Regions from separate parts of the Bacillus altaicus genome, predicted to be linked through region 1. Evidence: predicted binding sites of a transcription regulator. Region 1 holds the regulator's gene; each other region holds the start of a gene.
What was found. Region 1 encodes CtsR, which represses protease genes until heat stress. Its sites were predicted from a motif close to ATGGTCAATAAAGGTCAAACA; they were not measured.
Positions count from the first base shown of each region.

Region 2: clpP (ATP-dependent Clp endopeptidase proteolytic subunit ClpP) is a predicted target of CtsR. The motif match lies at 3,824-3,844, and genes of this name have one in related genera.
Region 3: clpB (ATP-dependent chaperone ClpB) is a predicted target of CtsR. The motif match lies at 2,132-2,152, and genes of this name have one in related genera.

Region 1 is NZ_CM143394.1:206,513-213,695, forward strand. It holds gene clpC (ATP-dependent protease ATP-binding subunit ClpC) at 1-14, opposite strand, end outside; gene ACE38F_RS01125 (protein arginine kinase) at 37-1,101, opposite strand; gene ACE38F_RS01130 (UvrB/UvrC motif-containing protein) at 1,106-1,654, opposite strand; gene ctsR (transcriptional regulator CtsR) at 1,824-2,285, opposite strand; rRNA gene rrf (5S ribosomal RNA) at 2,497-2,612, opposite strand; rRNA gene ACE38F_RS01145 (23S ribosomal RNA) at 2,663-5,584, opposite strand; rRNA gene ACE38F_RS01150 (16S ribosomal RNA) at 5,731-7,183, opposite strand, start outside.
Region 2 is NZ_CM143394.1:664,506-671,688, reverse strand. It holds gene ACE38F_RS03355 (DUF1657 domain-containing protein) at 1-77, shown strand, start outside; gene ACE38F_RS03350 (YhcN/YlaJ family sporulation lipoprotein) at 185-673, shown strand; gene spoVAC (stage V sporulation protein AC) at 702-1,178, shown strand; gene spoVAD (stage V sporulation protein AD) at 1,179-2,195, shown strand; gene spoVAE (stage V sporulation protein AE) at 2,192-2,542, shown strand; gene ACE38F_RS03330 (DUF1657 domain-containing protein) at 2,554-2,760, shown strand; gene ACE38F_RS03325 (DUF421 domain-containing protein) at 2,781-3,650, shown strand; gene clpP (ATP-dependent Clp endopeptidase proteolytic subunit ClpP) at 3,890-4,471, shown strand; gene ACE38F_RS03315 (HPr family phosphocarrier protein) at 5,010-5,258, opposite strand; gene whiA (DNA-binding protein WhiA) at 5,282-6,232, opposite strand; gene ACE38F_RS03305 (gluconeogenesis factor YvcK family protein) at 6,321-7,183, opposite strand, start outside.
Region 3 is NZ_CM143394.1:4,277,112-4,284,294, reverse strand. It holds gene ACE38F_RS22175 (YitT family protein) at 1-48, shown strand, start outside; gene ACE38F_RS22170 (DUF3813 domain-containing protein) at 75-272, opposite strand; gene ACE38F_RS22165 (hypothetical protein) at 272-412, opposite strand; gene ACE38F_RS22160 (Cof-type HAD-IIB family hydrolase) at 517-1,326, opposite strand; gene ACE38F_RS22155 (YjzC family protein) at 1,818-1,997, shown strand; gene clpB (ATP-dependent chaperone ClpB) at 2,170-4,770, shown strand; gene ACE38F_RS22145 (YjzD family protein) at 4,802-4,984, opposite strand; gene ACE38F_RS22140 (lipase family protein) at 5,141-5,875, shown strand; gene ACE38F_RS22135 (NAD-dependent epimerase/dehydratase family protein) at 5,905-6,777, shown strand; gene ACE38F_RS22130 (ComZ family protein) at 6,841-7,017, shown strand.

The DNA.
Region 1 (7,183 bases):
CTTCCAAACATCATAGAAATCGCCTCCTACTTGCGCTTAATTTTGTTCAATTCGTAATCGCTCACGGATTAAGGTTGCTCTTCGATAATCTCTTTCTTCTGGTCCTAGAGGTCCTCCTGCATATTGTTGCAAAATGCCTGGCTGAGTAAGAACCATTAACTCAGTTAAAATATTTCTCGATATACCTTGTATATATCCTAAGTCAATACCAAGTCGTACATCTGATAAGCAAGTGGCTGCTTCTGCAGATTGAATTAAACGACTGTTAGCTAGTATTCCGTAAGAACGATATACTTTATCTTCAAGCTCAATACTTGAATTTTGTACAATTAATTCTCTAGCCATTTTTTCTTGATGGATGATTTGTTGAATGACACTCTTTAAATCTGCAATAATATCTTCTTCTGATTTCCCTAGTGTCATTTGATTTGACACTTGAAATATATTACCTAACGCTTCGCTACCTTCACCGTATATTCCTCTTACTACTAACCCTAATTTTTGAATTACTTGTATAATACGGTTAATTCTTTTCGTTAAAACCAGTCCCGGCAAATGAATCATTACCGAAGCCCTTAATCCTGTACCGACGTTAGTGGGGCAACTCGTAATATATCCAAGCGATTCATCAAAAGCATATTCAACCTGTTCCTCGATCCAGTTATCTATTTGATTGGCACTTTGAAGCGCCTCTGATAACTGTAAACCTGAAAATAGGCACTGAATCCTAACATGATCCTCTTCATTAAGCATGATACTTATATGTTCACTTTCTGATAGTAGGCATGCTCCGTATTCTGTTCCTGCAAGATTCGGACTAATTAAATGCTTCTCAACTAAAACTCTCCTTTGGAGAGGATTTAATTCATTCATTTTTAATAGTTCAAACTCCCCAAAAGGTTCTACAGGTTTATTTATAAACTTCTTCTTAAATAACTCATGAATCTGTTTAGCTTCTTCCTCGTTTTGCATAGTAGAGAATTGATATTTTTTAAAATTACGAGCCAAACGAATTCGACTACTTAAAACAATATCAGAATCAGGGCCATCCCCCTTCATCCATGGACTAATCGCTTCATTCATGATTCTGTCCAGTGACATAGAACTATTCCCCCTCTCTATGCTCACTAAGCTGATTTACAAGACATCGAATTTTATCTCGTACTTCAGCCGCTTTCTCAAATTCCTCTTTCTGTACATATTGTTTCAGATTGAGTTTTAGTTCATCTAATTCTTTCTTTAAGTAGATATTTCCTTCTATACGTTCAGGAATTTTTCCACAATGATCTGTATGCCCACCGTGAAGACGTTTTAACAATGGTTTTAAATGCCCCTTAAATGTATCGTAACAAGAAGCACATCCAAAGCGTCCCACTTTTGTAAATTGTTCATATGTCATCTTACAATTTGGACATCTTGATATATTTGTATTTGAAAATGCATCTTGCCCTTCTTCAAACATTGCTGGTTCACCATGCAATAATCCGGCTAATAGGTCATGGAATGAAAAATTAGACTGCGGTGATTGAAAGAAAGACGTATAGCCACTTTGTTCTGCACATTGCTCGCAAAGATGAACTTCCGCCTTTTTTTCGTTGATTACTTTTGTATAATGTAAAGTTGCTGGTCTTATATTACAGTTTTGACAAGTCATCGCTATCCCCCACCTTTACAACAGGAACGATCTATCTCATGATACTTTTCATACATTACTAGATTGTTCTCTTTCCTTAATCCATTTAGTAAAAGCACATGTCATCTTTCAAAATTCCTACAATATTAAACTGCATTATCTTAGTTATCATTCTTAACAAAAGTTATATTTATTTATATTTCAGTGTTCTTAACATTGCGCATAATATTCGAGCCCTAAGTTCATCTCGAGAAGGAACATCCATTAATAATACAGAACGATCTAGTACGCTTAACATAAGTTTAGCTTCACGATTTGTTATAATACCCTCTTCTATTAAACGTATAATCATGCTTTCTGCATTTCCTTGTGCAACGCTATGATCAATCATATGAAGCATTTGATCAATAATGTCTATATCATCATGCAGTTTGACTTTTATAATGCGAATGTAACCTCCTCCACCTCGTTTACTTTCTACTACGAATCCTCTTTCTAACGTAAAACGGGTATTGATTACATAGTTGATTTGAGACGGCACACAATCGAATCGATCAGCGACCTCATTCCTCTTGATTTCAATCGCATTATTATTGCTTAAGTCAATAACTTGCTTTAGATATTTCTCAATGATATCAGATATATTTCTCATTTATCCGCCACCTTTATTGACTTTGACTATCTTTGACTTTAATTATATACGTATTAAAAAAATTTGCAACTCTTTTGCTTATTCACTATCCTAGCCACATTTCCCTGTCTTTAATCAAAAGGACGATTCTTTAAGTAAATGATTTTTTAAATTACTATGAATTATAAAAGAAACACGAAAAAACACGAGTCAAATGACTCGTGTTTTAGTTGCTTGGCGACGTCCTACTCTCACAGGGACAAGGTCCCAACTACCATCGGCGCTAGAGAGCTTAACTTCCGTGTTCGGTATGGGAACGGGTGTGACCTCTCTGCCATCATCACCAAACTATTGAAGGTATATTCCTTCAAAACTAGATAACATTTGCTTCATATTATATGGTTAAGTCCTCGATCTATTAGTATTCGTCAGCTCCACATGTCACCATGCTTCCACCTCGAACCTATCAACCTGATCATCTTTCAGGGATCTTACTAGCTTACGCTATGGGAAATCTCATCTTGAGGGGGGCTTCATGCTTAGATGCTTTCAGCACTTATCCCTTCCGCACATAGCTACCCAGCTATGCCCTTGGCAGAACAACTGGTACACCAGCGGTGCGTCCATCCCGGTCCTCTCGTACTAAGGACAGCTCCTCTCAAATTTCCTGCGCCCACGACGGATAGGGACCGAACTGTCTCACGACGTTCTGAACCCAGCTCGCGTACCGCTTTAATGGGCGAACAGCCCAACCCTTGGGACCGACTACAGCCCCAGGATGCGATGAGCCGACATCGAGGTGCCAAACCTCCCCGTCGATGTGGACTCTTGGGGGAGATAAGCCTGTTATCCCCGGGGTAGCTTTTATCCGTTGAGCGATGGCCCTTCCATGCGGAACCACCGAATCACTAAGCCCGACTTTCGTCCCTGCTCGACTTGTAGGTCTCGCAGTCAAGCTCCCTTATGCCTTTGCACTCTACGAATGATTTCCAACCATTCTGAGGGAACCTTTGGGCGCCTCCGTTACACTTTAGGAGGCGACCGCCCCAGTCAAACTGCCCACCTGACACTGTCTCCCGGGTCGATAAGACCCGTAGGTTAGAATTTCAATACAGTCAGGGCGGTATCCCACCAGCGCCTCCACCGAAGCTAGCGCTCCGGTTTCAATGGCTCCCGCCTATCCTGTACAAACTGTACCAAAATTCAATATCAGGCTACAGTAAAGCTCCACGGGGTCTTTCCGTCCTGTCGCGGGTAACCTGCATCTTCACAGGTACTATAATTTCACCGAGTCTCTGGTTGAGACAGTGCCCAAATCGTTACACCTTTCGTGCGGGTCGGAACTTACCCGACAAGGAATTTCGCTACCTTAGGACCGTTATAGTTACGGCCGCCGTTTACTGGGGCTTCAGTTCAGAGCTTCGCTTACGCTAACCCCTCTCCTTAACCTTCCAGCACCGGGCAGGTGTCAGCCCCTATACTTCGCCTTACGGCTTCGCAGAGACCTGTGTTTTTGCTAAACAGTCGCTTGGGCCTATTCACTGCGGCTTTCCGTTAAGAAAGCACCCCTTCTCCCGAAGTTACGGGGTCATTTTGCCGAGTTCCTTAACCAGAGTTCTCTCGCACACCTTAGGATTCTCTCCTCGCCTACCTGTGTCGGTTTGCGGTACAGGCACCTTTTATCTCGCTAGAAGCTTTTCTTGGCAGCGGGGAATCAAAGACTTCGCTCCATAAGGAGCTTCCCCATCACAGCTCAGCCTTCACGATAAGCGGATTTGCCTACTTATCAGCCTAACTGCTTGGACGTGCACAACCAATCGCACGCTTCTTCTATCCTTCTGCGTCCCTCCATTGCTCAAACGATAAAGAGGTGGTACAGGAATATCAACCTGTTGTCCATCGCCTACGCCTGTCGGCCTCGGCTTAGGTCCTGACTAACCCTGAGCGGACGAGCCTTCCTCAGGAAACCTTAGGCATTCGGTGGACGGGATTCTCACCCGTCTTTCGCTACTCATACCGGCATTCTCACTTCTAAGCGCTCCACCAGTCCTTCCGGTCTGACTTCACTGCACTTAGAACGCTCCCCTACCACTGATACCATTGGTATCAATTCGCAGCTTCGGTGGTGTATTTAGCCCCGGTACATTTTCGGCGCAGAGTCACTCGACTAGTGAGCTATTACGCACTCTTTAAATGGTGGCTGCTTCTGAGCCAACATCCTAGTTGTCTAAGCAACTCCACATCCTTTTCCACTTAATACACACTTTGGGACCTTAGCTGGCAATCTGGGCTGTTTCCCTCTTGACTACGGATCTTATCACTCGCAGTCTGACTCCTAAGGATAAGTCATTGGCATTCGGAGTTTGACTGAATTCGGTAATCCGATGAGGACCCCTAGTTCAATCAGTGCTCTACCTCCAAGACTCTTACACTTAAGGCTAGCCCTAAAGCTATTTCGGGGAGAACCAGCTATCTCCAGGTTCGATTGGAATTTCTCCGCTACCCACACCTCATCCCCGCACTTTTCAACGTGCGTGGGTTCGGGCCTCCATTCAGTGTTACCTGAACTTCACCCTGGACATGGGTAGATCACCTGGTTTCGGGTCTACGACCACGTACTAAACGCCCTATTCAGACTCGCTTTCGCTGCGGCTCCGCCTCTTCAGCTTAACCTCGCACGGGATCGTAACTCGCCGGTTCATTCTACAAAAGGCACGCCATCACCCATTAACGGGCTCTGACTATTTGTAGGCACACGGTTTCAGGATCTCTTTCACTCCCCTTCCGGGGTGCTTTTCACCTTTCCCTCACGGTACTGGTTCACTATCGATCACTAGGGAGTATTTAGCCTTGGGAGATGGTCCTCCCAGATTCCGACGGAATTTCACGTGTTCCGCCGTACTCAGGATACATTCAAGAGAGAACGAAGTTTCGACTACGGGGTTGTTACCCTCTGTGACGGACCTTTCCAGGTCGCTTCGTCTACCTCGTTCCTTTGTAACTCCGTATAGAATGTCCTACAACCCCAAGAGGCAAGCCTCTTGGTTTGGGCTAGATTCCGTTTCGCTCGCCGCTACTCAGGAAATCGCATTTGCTTTCTCTTCCTCCAGGTACTTAGATGTTTCAGTTCCCTGGGTCTGTCTTCCTTACCCTATGTATTCAGGTAAGGATACCATACCATTACGTATAGTGGGTTTCCCCATTCGGAAATCTTCGGATAAAAGCTTACTTACAGCTCCCCGAAGCATATCGGCGTTAGTCCCGTCCTTCATCGACTCCTAGTGTCAAGGCATCCACCGTGCGCCCTTTCTAACTTAACCAAACTAAAATTAAAAAAATATGAGCTACACTGTTATCTAGTTTTCAAAGAACATACATTTAAACTTGAGAGATAGTTCTCTCAAAACTGAACGAAACAAAACAAGTCAACGTTTATTGATGAACTGCGTTCATCAATTCTCCATAGAAAGGAGGTGATCCAGCCGCACCTTCCGATACGGCTACCTTGTTACGACTTCACCCCAATCATCTGTCCCACCTTAGGCGGCTGGCTCCATAAAGGTTACCCCACCGACTTCGGGTGTTACAAACTCTCGTGGTGTGACGGGCGGTGTGTACAAGGCCCGGGAACGTATTCACCGCGGCATGCTGATCCGCGATTACTAGCGATTCCAGCTTCATGTAGGCGAGTTGCAGCCTACAATCCGAACTGAGAACGGTTTTATGAGATTAGCTCCACCTCGCGGTCTTGCAGCTCTTTGTACCGTCCATTGTAGCACGTGTGTAGCCCAGGTCATAAGGGGCATGATGATTTGACGTCATCCCCACCTTCCTCCGGTTTGTCACCGGCAGTCACCTTAGAGTGCCCAACTTAATGATGGCAACTGAAGATCGAAGGGTTGCGCTCGTTGCGGGACTTAACCCAACATCTCACGACACGAGCTGACGACAACCATGCACCACCTGTCACTCTGCTCCCGAAGGAGAAGCTCTATCTCTAGAGTTTTCAGAGGATGTCAAGACCTGGTAAGGTTCTTCGCGTTGCTTCGAATTAAACCACATGCTCCACCGCTTGTGCGGGCCCCCGTCAATTCCTTTGAGTTTCAGCCTTGCGGCCGTACTCCCCAGGCGGAGTGCTTAATGCGTTAACTTCAGCACTAAAGGGCGGAAACCCTCTAACACTTAGCACTCATCGTTTACGGCGTGGACTACCAGGGTATCTAATCCTGTTTGCTCCCCACGCTTTCGCGCCTCAGTGTCAGTTACAGACCAGAAAGTCGCCTTCGCCACTGGTGTTCCTCCATATCTCTACGCATTTCACCGCTACACATGGAATTCCACTTTCCTCTTCTGCACTCAAGTCTCCCAGTTTCCAATGACCCTCCACGGTTGAGCCGTGGGCTTTCACATCAGACTTAAGAAACCACCTGCGCGCGCTTTACGCCCAATAATTCCGGATAACGCTTGCCACCTACGTATTACCGCGGCTGCTGGCACGTAGTTAGCCGTGGCTTTCTGGTTAGGTACCGTCAAGGTGCCAGCTTATTCAACTAGCACTTGTTCTTCCCTAACAACAGAGTTTTACGACCCGAAAGCCTTCATCACTCACGCGGCGTTGCTCCGTCAGACTTTCGTCCATTGCGGAAGATTCCCTACTGCTGCCTCCCGTAGGAGTCTGGGCCGTGTCTCAGTCCCAGTGTGGCCGATCACCCTCTCAGGTCGGCTACGCATCGTTGCCTTGGTGAGCCGTTACCTCACCAACTAGCTAATGCGACGCGGGTCCATCCATAAGTGACAGCCGAAGCCGCCTTTCAATTTCGAACTATGCAGTTCAAAATATTATCCGGTATTAGCCCCGGTTTCCCGGAGTTATCCCAGTCTTATGGGTAGGTTACCCACGTGTTACTCACCCGTCCGCC
Region 2 (7,183 bases), 460 kb from region 1:
CACAAACAATTATTGATTCTTTAAACCCACGTGTTGAAGAAGTCGAGCAAGAAGAACCACAATACACACAGCAATAACCAAAGGTGCCATTGTATCTAATGGTACACAATGCGAGAAAAAGGATGATATGCAATCATCCTTTTTCTCGCAAATTACATACTGCAATAGAAATGGAATGATTATAATGCGAAAACTCGGCCTCATAACCGCGTTATTTGTTCTTCTATTCGGTTCACTTACCGGATGCGATAACAGCCCGTTAGATAAAAAAGTAAAGAAAGAAGAAGCTAAAAGAACAGATGAAAAAAAGGGCCCTAAGTTAACAAAAATGAGTACAGAATCCTTTAATCAATCTATATCGCAAGACTCTAAGAAAAAGGCCCTCGCTATAGATGGCATTATAAAAGCTACCGCAGTTAATACCAATTTAGATCTTTACATAGCCGTCAAACCTGAACATCATGAAAGATTTGGTTTAAAGCCTTTACGAAGTAAATTAAAAAAGAAATTAAGTGATGAAAATCCTACTTTCGATATTCGTGTAAGTACAGACAAAAAGATTTTTATGCTCCTAGAAGAACTTGAAAACAAAATTAAGAACAAGAAAGTAAGTAAGGATGGTATTAAAGAACAATTGAAACTCATTCAATCAGAAATGGGATCTAATATTTAAGCTTTCTAAAAGAAAAGGAAGGATTGTCATGTCTAGTAAAGATAAAAACTTAACTCCTGTACAACAGGAATATAAAAAATTCGCGCAAGAACGAGAACCGAAGCGTCCAGTCTTAAAAAATTGTATAAAAGCTTTTTTCGTTGGTGGTTTCATTTGCTTCATCGGGCAGCTTATTTCTACTTTTTACATCACGTATTTTGATTTCACTGAGCGCTCAGCAGGGAATCCGACAGTAGCAACTCTAATTTTCATTTCCATGTTACTAACTGGATTCGGTATATACGATCGCTTTGGACAATTTGCTGGGGCTGGCACAGCGGTACCAGTTACCGGTTTTGGTAATTCTGTTATCGCAGCATGCATTGAACACCGAACGGAAGGGTTCGTCCTAGGTGTTGGCGGTAACATGTTTAAATTGGCTGGCTCTGTTATTTTGTTTGGTGTATTTTCCGCTTTCGTCATCGCACTTATTAAAACGATTCTCGTTCAATGGGGAGGGCTATAAATGTTACAAGGACACCGAACATGGATATTTGAAAACAAACCAGTCATTATCTCAACCGGGGTAGTCGGTGGACCATTTGAAGCGAAAGGTAATATCCCTGAAGACTTCGACACCCTCCATGAAGATTTATGGCTTGGACAAGATTCTTACGAAAAGGCTCACAAAATTTTATTTGAAGAAGCTTGTAGCCGTGCTACAGAGAAAGCAAAACTTCGGAAAGACGATATTCAATTCGTACTCGCAGGAGATTTAATTAATCAAATAACCCCAACGAGCTTTGCATGTCGTACACTCGGAACACCTTATCTTGGATTATTTGGAGCTTGCTCTACTTCTATGGAAGGATTAGCGCTCGGCGCAAGTATTGTAAATGCAAAAGGCGCAAAATATTTATTAACTGGAGCATCAAGCCATAACGCTGCCGTGGAAAAACAATTCCGTTACCCAACTGAATATGGTGGACAAAAGCCCCCTACAGCGCAGTGGACAGTGACCGGTGCAGGTGCAGCAATTTTAAGTGATACAGGAAATGGTCCAAGAGTAACTTCCGCCACAATTGGGCGAGTTGTTGACATGGGTTTAACAGATCCGTTTAATATGGGCGGTGCGATGGCCCCAGCTGCTGTCGATACGATTGAAGCCCATTTACGCGAACGACAAATCGACGCCTCTTATTACGACTTAATCGTAACAGGTGACCTTGGACATGTAGGACGCGAAATCGCTTACGACCTACTACATAAACACGGTACAAAAGTAAAGAGCGAACAATTCCAAGATTGCGGAATCATCATTTATAGAGAAGGTCAACCTGTCATAGCTGGCGGAAGTGGTCCTGGGTGTTCTGCAACAGTCGTGTACGGACATTTATTAAATAGAATGAAAAAGGGAGAATTCAAAAAGATGCTAGTTGTTGCAACAGGTGCTTTACTATCTCCACTTACATTCCAACAAGAAGAAACAATTCCATGTATCGCTCATGCTGTATCGATCGAATTTGGAGGTGCAACACAATGATTTTTTTCTGGGCTTTTGTTATTGGTGGCCTTATATGTGTAATTGGTCAACTTATGTTTGATGTGGGTAAACTTACTCCTGCCCATACAATGGCAACACTCGTTGTTGTTGGGGCTATATTAGATGGATTCAATCTATATGAACCATTAATTGATTTTGCGGGTGCAGGAGCAACTGTACCAATTACAAGTTTCGGTAACGCCCTCGTTCACGGCGCTATGGAAGAAGCTGCAAAACATGGAATTGTCGGCGTTATTACCGGTATGTTTAAAGTAACAAGCGCTGGTATTTCTGCTGCTATCATTTTTGGATTCATCGGAGCATTGCTATTTAAACCGAAAGGATAAGAGGTGTTTTCATGACTGTTATCGCTAGTGTAAAAACATGCCTCGCTAGTTTAAGGGGGGCTCAAGCAAGCTTAAGTTCCCTTTCGCTAAATTCAGAAGACGAAGAAACAAAACGCGTCTTTCACGAATGCATGTTAGAAATGGACAGCGTCATCGCTGATTTAAAGGATAGAGTTTCATTATTAGAACGTGAAGAACCTCAATATAAAGGGTTTTAAGCAGACTGGAGGAAATTACTATGTCTCATCTACCCGAATGGTCACTTGTCATTCTCCGTTCTGTATTCATATTAATTCTTTTATTCGCTATTACAAAATGGCTTGGAAAAAGACAAATCTCCCAACTTTCCTTTTTCGAATACATAGCTGGAATGACGATTGGTGACATTGCTGCCCAAGTATCTACAGGGCTAGATCAAAAGTTTTTCCATGGTGTATTTGCTATACTTATTTTCGCTTCGGTACCTTTTTTCGTAGGAATTCTTTCCTTAAAAAATAAAGCCGCGAGAGATTTCTTTGAAGGAAAGTCTACAGTTTTAATAAAGGATGGCAAAGTACTTGAGGATAATTTAAAGAAAGAAAAATATACAAGTGATGAGTTACTTGAACTTCTTAGAGGAAATGGTGCATTCAGTATAGCTGAAGTCGAATTCGCTGTCTTAGAACCGAGCGGAGAATTAAATGTATTATTAAAGAAAGATTCTCAGCCACTTACAGCAAAAGACATCGGTTTAAAAGTACCGAACGAGAAGGAACCACAAACTGTTATTATGGATGGAAATGTACTAGATGAACCTCTTTCTGCAAGCGGGCACAACCGCGCTTGGTTACATTCTGAATTAGAAAAACTCGGCGTTGTCATTGAAAATGTGTTTCTCGGTCAAGTTGATTCATACGGACAACTTACTATCGACATTTATAATGATAAACTCCAAATGCCTTCTCCTCAAAACAAACCTTTACTATTGGCATCTTTAAAAAAATGCCATGCTGATCTTGAACTATTTTCTTTAGAAACAAAATCGAAATCAGCAAGTGAAATGTATAGTAAAAACGCGAAACAAGTCGAAACAATTTTAAATAAAGTAACCTATCTTTTAAAAGAATAAATACCGAAAGAACGCTTCAGTAAAAAGGCGTTCTTTTGCCCTTTCTACACCTTTAATCACGTTTAAATTTATGTAATTCGGTTATGATGTTGAAGATACATAAGCAGGGAATTTTAAAAACATAGCGAATAAATCATGATACAACTACATATTTTTTTGATTTAAAGTGGTTTCGTTTGACCTTTATTGACCATAATTGTATTATAAACTAATAAAGCTTTCAAAGGAGGAAATAACAGATGAATTTAATTCCTACAGTAATTGAACAAACAAATCGTGGAGAACGCGCTTACGATATTTACTCTCGACTATTAAAGGACCGCATCATTATGCTTGGTAGCGCAATTGATGACAACGTAGCAAACTCAATCGTTTCCCAGCTTTTATTCTTGGAATCTCAAGATCCAGAAAAAGATATTCACATCTATATCAACAGCCCTGGTGGTTCTATCACAGCTGGTATGGCAATTTACGATACAATGCAGTTTATTAAACCACAAGTATCAACAATCTGTATCGGTATGGCTGCATCTATGGGTGCATTCTTACTTGCAGCAGGTGAAAAAGGAAAACGTTTCGCTCTTCCTAACAGTGAAGTAATGATTCACCAACCACTTGGCGGTGCACAAGGTCAAGCGACTGAAATCGAAATCGCTGCAAAACGCATCCTATTCTTACGTGAAAAATTAAACCAAATTCTTGCTGACCGCACAGGTCAACCACTTGAAGTTCTACAACGCGACACAGACCGCGACAACTTCATGACAGCAGAAAGAGCTCTAGAATACGGCTTAATTGATAAGATCTTTACAAGTCGTTAATAAATTAAAAGCGGAAGCGGCTCGTTCAGAATCGCAGGGCGCCTAAGCCCCTGATTCCGAGGCGCTTTTTGCCTCGAATGAAGGGGCGAAACGACCGGAGATTCTAGCCACTGGAGCTGGATATAATTAAAAGCAGAAGCGGCTCATTCAGAATGAGAGGGGGATGGAGCTTCTGACAAAGAGTTGCTTTTTACCTCGACGGAAGAAGCGAAGCCACCGATCATTCTAGCCGCCGGAGCTGGATATAACTAAAAGCGAAGGCGCCCTATTACAGGGCGCTTTTTTATTATCATGTATTCTCCCTCCGCATACCCCATCCGGTATCCACCTGAATATATCGACGATTTTTCAAATATATCGACCGTAACTCAAATTTTATCGGCGATTATTTTAATATATCGACGTTTCGACACAACATATCGACTTACCGACAAGCGCGAACTAGCTACATACCCCACCGATCATTCGTTACCCCACACCAGCCAAGCTGCTCACAAACAACAGAATAAAAAAAGCTATCGCACATTCGCGATAGCCTTTATTGTACATATGCAGCTAATGCTTCCAAAGCCTCTTCTGCATCTGAACCTTCTGTTGTGATTGTAATCATGCTACCAGTTCCGATCGCTAAGCTCATAATCCCCATTATGCTCTTTGCATTAACTGTCTTTCCATCTTTCTCAATGAAAATATCAGAATGAAAGCGATTTGCCTCTTGTACAAACAACGCAGCCGGACGTGCTTGTAAACCGTTTTTTAATGCAACTTTAACCACTTTTTGAACCACAGCTCCATTTCCCCTTTAACCTCTTATTTTTTTGCTACCGTTTCCCCCGCGCGTAATTTCTCTGCAATTCCATCGATTTTACGCAAACGATGATTAATACCCGATTTACTAATTTTCCCCCCGGATACCATCTCACCTAACTCTTTCAATGTTACATCTTGATAATCTCTTCGTAACTGTGCAATTTCTCTTAATTTATCTGGCAAAATATCAAGCCCAACGGTCTCATCAATATAGCGGATGTTCTCAATTTGCCTTAGCGCTGCACCAATTGTTTTATTTAAATTAGCTGTTTCGCAGTTAACTAAACGATTTACCGAATTACGCATATCGCGAACAATTCGAATATCTTCAAATCTTAAAAGTGCATTATGGGCACCTATAATATTTAAAAACTCTGTAATTTTCTCAGCTTCTTTCAAATACGTAATGTACCCTTTTCTTCTTTCCAACGTCTTACTATTTAAATCAAATCCGTTCATCAGTTCACATATAGAATCATTATGTTCCTTATATAACGAAAAGATCTCTAAATGATAAGATGATGTTTCTGGGTTATTTACCGAACCACCTGCTAAAAATGCACCGCGTAAATACGATCGTTTACAACATTTCTTCTCGATTAATTCCTGCGATATATTTCGAATAAACGAAAAGTCATCTCGAACAATGTGAAGATCTGCTAATATTTCGCGAGACTTCTCAACAAGCCGCACGATATATACATTATTTTTCTTCAATCGCATTTTTTTACGAACAAGTAATTCTACCGTCACATCATATCCTTTTTTCAAGAGCGTATAAATCCTTCTTGCAATTGCTGCATTTTCCGTTTGAATATCGATAGATAGGCGACGGTTTGAAAAAGAAAGCGATCCGTTCATTCGAAGCAACGCCGATAATTCTGATTTCTCACAGCATTCCTTCATTTCAAGGTTGGTCAACTCTTTCTTTGTTTCTGATGCAAATGACACAGTCAACACCTCCTTATACTATTACTTTGGAACAAAAATCTTGTCCTATATGAATGAGGAGCGTTACCTCAAACGAGGCAACGCATATTTATAACAATGAATATAAAATAGAAGCTAACTTTAATGTATCATGTCTTACAACACGCTCATCATATTTCGCTAATCGCTCTTGAATGATTTCGATATTATGTTCAGCAAAACGATCTGTATCCATTGCAACTGGTTCCGACATTTCTTCCTCATATAGCGTACGTAATTCACGAGGAATATCACGATTATTTACAATCGCAGTGTCGATAAATGGTTTACCTAAATGATCATGTAACGCCTGCACATGATCAAACGCAGTATAACCCTTCGTTTCGCCCGCTTGCGTCATAACATTACATACATATACCTTCTTCGCTTTTGCAGCAAGAACAGCGTCTCCAATTTTGTTAACAACTAAATTCGGTAATATACTTGTGTACAGACTTCCTGGACCGAAAACAAGCAAATCAGCTCGTTTAATTTCCGTCAACGTTTCACATAACGGTTCTACATCTTCTGGAGTTAAAAATACACGATTAATCTTCTTCCCGAAATAAGGAATCTTTGATTCACCTGTTACAATTTCTCCATCTTCTAATTCTGCATGAAGTACCGCACTTTGATTCGCTGCTGGTAATACACGTCCTCTGACATTTAATACTTTACTCGTTTCCGTAATCGCGTGGTAAAAGTCTCCTGTAATCGAAGTCATACCTGCCAATAGTAAATTTCCTAACGCATGCCCTTTCAGTCCGTCTCCAGTTGTAAAACGGTGCTGAAATAAAGCTTCCACTAATGGTTCTACATCCGATAAGGCAACAAGTACGTTACGAATATCACCTGGAGGTGGAATTGCTAGCTCATCACGTAGTCTACCTGAACTGCCTCCATCGTCGGCTACTGTTACAACTGCTGTAATAT
Region 3 (7,183 bases), 1.0 Mb from region 1:
AATATACTGCAAACGGTCGGAGTGTTTGGGTTATTTCGAAAAGATTAAAGAGGACCAAAGCTGGTCCTCTTTTTTTAATGCGAATTCGTAATGTTTTGCAATTGCTCCTGCATTTCACGTAGCTGAACTTTTTCAGCAGTTGAAGAGTTTGCATAAGCAGAGTGCAAAGAGTTTTTTGCTCTATAAACGAGTTCCTGTTGTTCAGCGCCACTTGAACAAGAAACGGCACTTGAAACAGCGTCTCTAGCTTGTTGGAATAGTAAGTTTCCCATTAAACCCCTCCAAACGAAGAGTTACTTCTCGCTTTTTCTGCCTCAGCTAATGTACCTCTGTACGGGAATCTTGCATCATGCTTCATAACAGCATCGGCTCCTTGCTGGATAAAACGTTTTGATTTGTTCTTTTTACCCATTCGAAAAACCCCCTTTATTTAGCTGAAAACAATTGACGCGCTGACTCTTGCGTCTAATAATAGTATGAGCGTTTGGGAGAAACTATAAGCAGGGAATTTTTAGATTACAATCCAAGAACCTCTTCTAAATATAGAGCGATACCATCTTCTTCATTCGTTAATGTCGTATGATTTGCGAGTGATTTTAATTCAGGAATTGCATTACCCATTGCGATTCCATGACCAGCAAATTCGATCATTTCAAAGTCGTTATCCTCATCACCAAAAGCGATAATTCGCTCTTTAGGAATATTATAATGGCCTGAAATTTTTTGTAATCCGACAGCTTTATTTAATCCGCTTTTTACAATTTCAATAATTGGCCAAGGTGCACCCCATTTTCTATGGTCGATGACCTCAGCATGCATATCTGTTAAATGTTGGCGAATTGCAGCAGAGTGCTCGTCATGTGCATCGATTAATAAGCAAGTTGGATGGTCGTTTAAAGTATTTAATAAATCTCCTGTGAAAATCTTTGGAGAACCGAATTCAAAAATATGTTTTTTATCTTCATCAATTTCACGGACATACACATCATCGATGACTTCAGCATAGACATTTTTCACGCCGAAATCAAAGCAAGCTCGGACGATTTCTTGTGCTGTTGAAAGTTCAAGAGGAGAGTGATGTGTTCCCCAACTTGAATCAAGAGGGTGATGCACGTAAGCTCCATTAAAGTTTACGATTGGTGTGTTAAGGCTAAGCTCTTTATAATAATCGTAACTAGCGCGGAATGGACGCCCTGTTGAAATAACGACAATATGTCCTTGTTCTTTTGCTTTTGCAATTGTGTTTTTCGTTCTTGGAGAAATTATTTTGTTGTCTGTTAATAAAGTTCCGTCTAAGTCTAAAGCGATTAAATGTTGTTTGTTCATAATTTCACCTCTTATAATATTTTTTTTGATTCTATCTGTATTTCCGTTTTTAATATGCAGAAATAAGAGGTTAGACTGGGTGAAACTACTGTAGATGAAAGTTTCACTATATATTCATCTTACGTCGCGAAGCGCTGTGGTGTCTACTATTTCTCATTGGAAATCAGGAGAAAGTCAATATCTTTTTAGAAAGTTCAAACAATGTTTCTTTCATTATGTACAATTTGTGAAAAGGGTTACATTGTTTGAATGATGCGACTTATAATGAACATGTAATCTTCTCGTATATGTTTGACTCTCCTTTGGAACTGGCCTAAACTTAGGTTGGTTTCTTTTTTTTCAACAAATATACCAATAATTCCTGCTTAAGGTTGTGTAATTATATATATGTACATGGATAAACGGTAGTACTGTTTCCTAAACATGACAGAAAAGCTTTCTTTTAAAATGGATATACTAATGAGGCAAGACGTCATGGAAGGAGAATGAAAATGGGACAAAATCGCAGGTTTCGTTCAGGGCAAAAGGCGCCAAATGATGGCATTTACGTAGAAATTGGTGAAACGGGAAGTATGGTGAAAGATCCACAAATGGTGAAATTAACTGCCGGGGAAAGGTTTCCGGAGAACGCAAATCATAACCGTCAGTGGACATATAAAAGAAAACCGTAACAGAAGCCGCAATCGTTATTGCGGCTTTTTTGATTAGGAAAATGAATGTTACTTTTTTCTTTTTCCAATAATAAGTTTGAGCTACATAAGCAAAATTATTGTATAAAAAAGTCAGTTGGCGTATAATCAAATCAAAGGTCAAAGAAAGTCAAACATTTGGAGGGCTGTAAAGATGGACTTAAATCAAATGACAACGAAAACACAGGAAGCGATTATGAGTGCTCAATCTTTAGCGGTATCTCATCATCATCAAGAAGTAGATACTGTTCATCTATTGCTTACGTTATTAGAGCAGCAAGACGGATTAACAGTACGTATTTTTCAAAAAATGAATGTCGATATAGAAGCGTTAAAACAAGGTGTAGAAAGTTTAATTAAGAAAAAGACTTCTGTAACTGGAAGCGGGGTAGAGGCAGGGAAATTATATGTAACAGGTGCTTTGCAACAACTGCTTGTAAGAGCGGGAAAAGAAGCGGAGAAATTGCAAGATGACTACATTTCAGTCGAACATGTATTACTTGCTTTTTCTGAAGAAAAAGGCGATATAAATCAAGTATTCACAAAATTTCATATTACGAAAGATAACTTATTACAGTCTTTAATGACAGTTCGGGGGAATCAAAGAGTGACTAGTCAAAATCCAGAAGCAACTTATGAAGCGTTAGAAAAATACGGCCGTGATTTAGTGGCGGAAGTAAGAGCGGGGAAAATTGATCCTGTAATTGGTAGAGATAGTGAAATTCGCCGCGTGATCCGTATTCTTTCGCGTAAAACGAAAAATAATCCCGTTTTAATCGGGGAACCAGGTGTTGGTAAAACAGCAATCGTTGAAGGATTAGCACAGCGTATTGTGAAAAAAGATGTCCCAGAAGGATTAAAAGATAGAACAATTTTCGCTTTAGATATGAGTGCACTTGTGGCCGGAGCAAAATTCCGCGGTGAATTTGAAGAGCGCCTGCAAGCTGTATTAAATGAAATTAAAAAGAGTGAAGGCCGCATTTTATTATTCATTGATGAACTTCATACAATTGTCGGCGCTGGTAAAACAGAAGGAGCGATGGATGCAGGAAATATGTTAAAACCAATGCTAGCGCGTGGTGAACTGCATTGTATCGGGGCAACGACATTAGATGAATACCGTAAATATATTGAGAAAGATCCAGCGTTAGAAAGACGTTTCCAACAAGTATTAGCAGAAGAGCCAACTGTTGAGGATACAATTTCCATTTTACGTGGTTTAAAAGAGCGTTTTGAAATTTATCACGGTGTAAATATTCATGACCGCGCGATTGTAGCAGCATCTGTTTTATCAGATCGATATATTTCAGATCGTTTCTTGCCCGATAAAGCAATTGATCTTGTTGATGAAGCTTGTGCAACAATTCGAACAGAAATTGATTCTATGCCAACAGAATTAGATGAAGTAACGCGCCGCATTATGCAGCTGGAAATTGAAGAAGCTGCTCTTGGGAAAGAAAAGGACTTAGGTAGTCAAGAGCGCCTAAAAACATTGCAACGTGAATTATCGGATTTAAAAGAAGTTGCAAGTAGTATGAGAGCGAAATGGGAGAAGGAAAAAGAAGATATCCATAAAGTGCGTGACTTACGTGAACATTTAGAGCGTTTGCGCCGTGAGTTAGAAGAAGCAGAAGGAAATTACGATTTAAATAAAGCAGCTGAGCTTCGCCACGGGAAAATTCCAGCTATCGAAAAAGAGTTAAAAGAAGCGGAAGAGATGGGGGCACATAATAAACAAGAGAATCGTTTATTACGCGAGGAAGTAAGTGAAGAAGAAATTGCAGACATTGTTTCAAGGTGGACTGGTATTCCTGTCGCAAAACTCGTTGAAGGTGAACGTGAGAAATTATTACGTCTTGAACAAATTTTATCAGAGCGTGTTATCGGTCAAGAGGAAGCGGTAAGCCTTGTATCAGACGCAGTTCTTCGTGCGCGCGCTGGCATTAAAGATCCGAATCGTCCAATTGGTTCATTCATTTTCTTAGGCCCTACAGGTGTTGGTAAAACTGAGCTTGCAAAAACGCTAGCACAAACGTTATTTGACAGTGAAGAGCAAATGATTCGTATCGATATGTCTGAGTATATGGAGAAACACGCAGTGTCGCGCTTAATTGGTGCGCCTCCCGGATATGTTGGATATGAAGAAGGCGGACAATTAACAGAAGCGGTAAGACGTAAACCATATTCTGTTATTTTGTTAGATGAAATCGAAAAAGCACATCCAGAAGTATTCAACATTTTATTACAAATGTTAGACGATGGACGCATTACAGATTCACAAGGACGTACAGTAGACTTTAAAAATACGGTTATTATTATGACTTCAAATATTGGATCTGCTCACTTATTAGAAGGGCTAGAAGAAGATGGTTCTATTAAAGAGGAATCAAGAGAACTTGTAATGGGACAATTAAGAGGACATTTCCGACCAGAATTCTTAAACCGTGTCGATGAAATTATTTTATTCAAACCTCTTACAAGGAACGAAATTAAAGGTATTGTTGATAAGATTGTACAAGAATTACAAGGGCGTTTAGCAGATCGCCACATATCATTAGAATTGACGGAATCTGCAAAAGAATTTGTTGTAGAAGCTGGATTCGATCCGCTGTACGGAGCTCGTCCGTTAAAACGATACGTACAGCGTCAAGTTGAAACGAAATTAGCGAGAGAATTAATTGCAGGAACGATTACGGACAATAGTCACGTAGTGGTCGATGTTGAAAATAACGAATTAGTCGTTCATGTAAAGTAAAAAAAGAGTTCGGATAAAATCCGGACTCTTTTTAGTGTTGTTCTACTGGCTCGTTTGGAATCGCAGCTGCAATCGCTAATACTAATACCGCAAGAACAACTGAGAAAATAGACGCTTGGTTAAAATCGTATGTACCGCCAGTCATAGAGCCGATTACGTAGCTCATCATATGTACAAGCGCGAACGACCAAATTAATGCCCAAATGAAACGCATCTTTTACACCTCTATTCGTTCAATCTGTCCTTATTGTAACACAATTGAAAAAAGAATATAGAAAAATATTTGTAGATTTTTCAACGCAAATTTGCATTCTGTTCATACATTATAAAAGAGTACTTTTATACGTTTAGAAAATAAGGCGGGGGAAAAATGAGTATTACGGAACGTTTTTTTTATTTAGAAAAAGAACCATGTGTAATTTATTTACCGGAAAAGCCAAATGGATTTTCTGTTATGCTCCTAGGAGATTATAACTATTTTATTGAGAATGGTACAAGTTTATGGACACAGCATGCAGGAAGAGCTTATTTTTTACAGGGCCTTATTGAAAAAGGCTATACGGTCTTTTCATCTAACTTATACGGAAGGCATTGGGGGAACGACCGAGCTGTTCGTTTAGCAAAACGTTTGTATGATGTCGTTCTAAGAAAAGAGACATTGAATGCGAAAATGCACATTATGGCAGATGGTATGGGAGCACTTGTAGCACTTGAGATGATGAACAAGTACCCTGAATGTATACGTTCGGTCGTTATGTTAAATCCGTGTTTAGATTTACCAGAATATGTGGAGTTTGAGAAAGAGCATAAGTTTTTTTACAAAAGATTAGTGAAGGAATTAAGTTTGGCGTATGATTCCAAAGAAGAAGAATTAGAATCAAAAATAAATAAGAAATCATTTGCACTTCTTCCGTCTTGTGTACCTGTTAAAATTTTTGTCTCAACACAGGAAAAAAGAGGAAGAAAACAATTGTTACGTAAATACGAGAAAATGAGGCAATTCAATCAATGCGATACTTCTGTTTTATTCCATCTGCAAGATGTGAAATATAAAATGGTTAGACAAACGACTGATTTCTTTAAAAAATATGAAGAAGAATTGTGAAGCTCCCATATACATAAATGAGGAGCTATTTGTTTCAAGGGGAAAGGGTTGGTGGTATGAAACGCGTGCTGATTATAGGTGCACTTACGTTTGTAGGTTATCACCTTGTGAATAAAATGATTGCAGAAGAAGTAGAAGTATATGGTCTTGATTTTGATGAATTTGATAGTATGACAAAAATTAATGAAGAGAAATTATTGTTGATTGGGCGAAATGCGTTATTTACGTACTATTCTATAAGGGATGAAGACGGATGGCGATCGGTAGAGGAAGAAAGTTTCGATACAGTTTATTTTTGTTTGTATGAGCCGAATCAACAAAGTGGATTTCGGAATGAAAGGGTCATATTACAATATTTAAAACGAATCGTAAGGATGTGTGAAAAAAATAAAGTAAAGTTAAATCTAATTTCTTCTATTGAAATAGGAGGCACTGAAGAATCCGAAAACAAACATCTATTTTCGAAAGTGGAAGAAGGGTTGAAAAAAGGCGAATTACAATATAGTGCATATCGAGTTCCTACATTATATGGACCGTGGCAACCGTCGTTTATGATGTATCATCAGCTTATTTTATCAGAACTTGATGACAAAGAGTGCCGTTGTATAAATGGAGAAAAAGGAAGCGATTTACTTTACATTGAAGATTTATGTGAATATTTATGGGAAAATGGAATGAATGTAAAACACCTCGGTATATATAATTTACTTAGTGGAAAAGAAGAGTTATGGGAAAAAGGTATGAGTCTTTTACATGCAGATGATAAAGTAAATAACAAAAATGTGGAAGTAAGAGATGAAGCTGTAGATGTTATTTCTATTCAAAAAAATACACCTGTAGAATTCGGTTTAAATAAACAATTGGCACATATGAAAAAATATAAAGAGTTATACGAAGGGTAGCGCACGTGTTAAACTATTGTATGGATAATGGATTGAAAGCTTTAATGGAGAGGAAGAGATTACATGAACGAAAAAAGTATGCAATTTTTACAAATCGCAATGAAGCATTTACCAGAAGCTAAGGCAATTTTAGATTCTAATGGAATTGCGCTTGATATGGAGAAAGCACAGCCGGTGTTAGAGCTATTGATGAAAGTAATGGGCGAAGCATATGAGCTTGGGAAAGCGGATAAAGAATAAAAAGCATTTTTTTTAGATGGGAGAGAGGCTCGAATCGTGGATAGAAGCGGTTGGGGCCTTTTTTTGTTTCGAGCGGAGTAAAACCGGAGGGATGAGGTAGTTAAGGGAGAAGGTTGTGAGGAGAATGCTCTAATTTTGAAGGGAAAGCGGATAAAGAATAAAACCA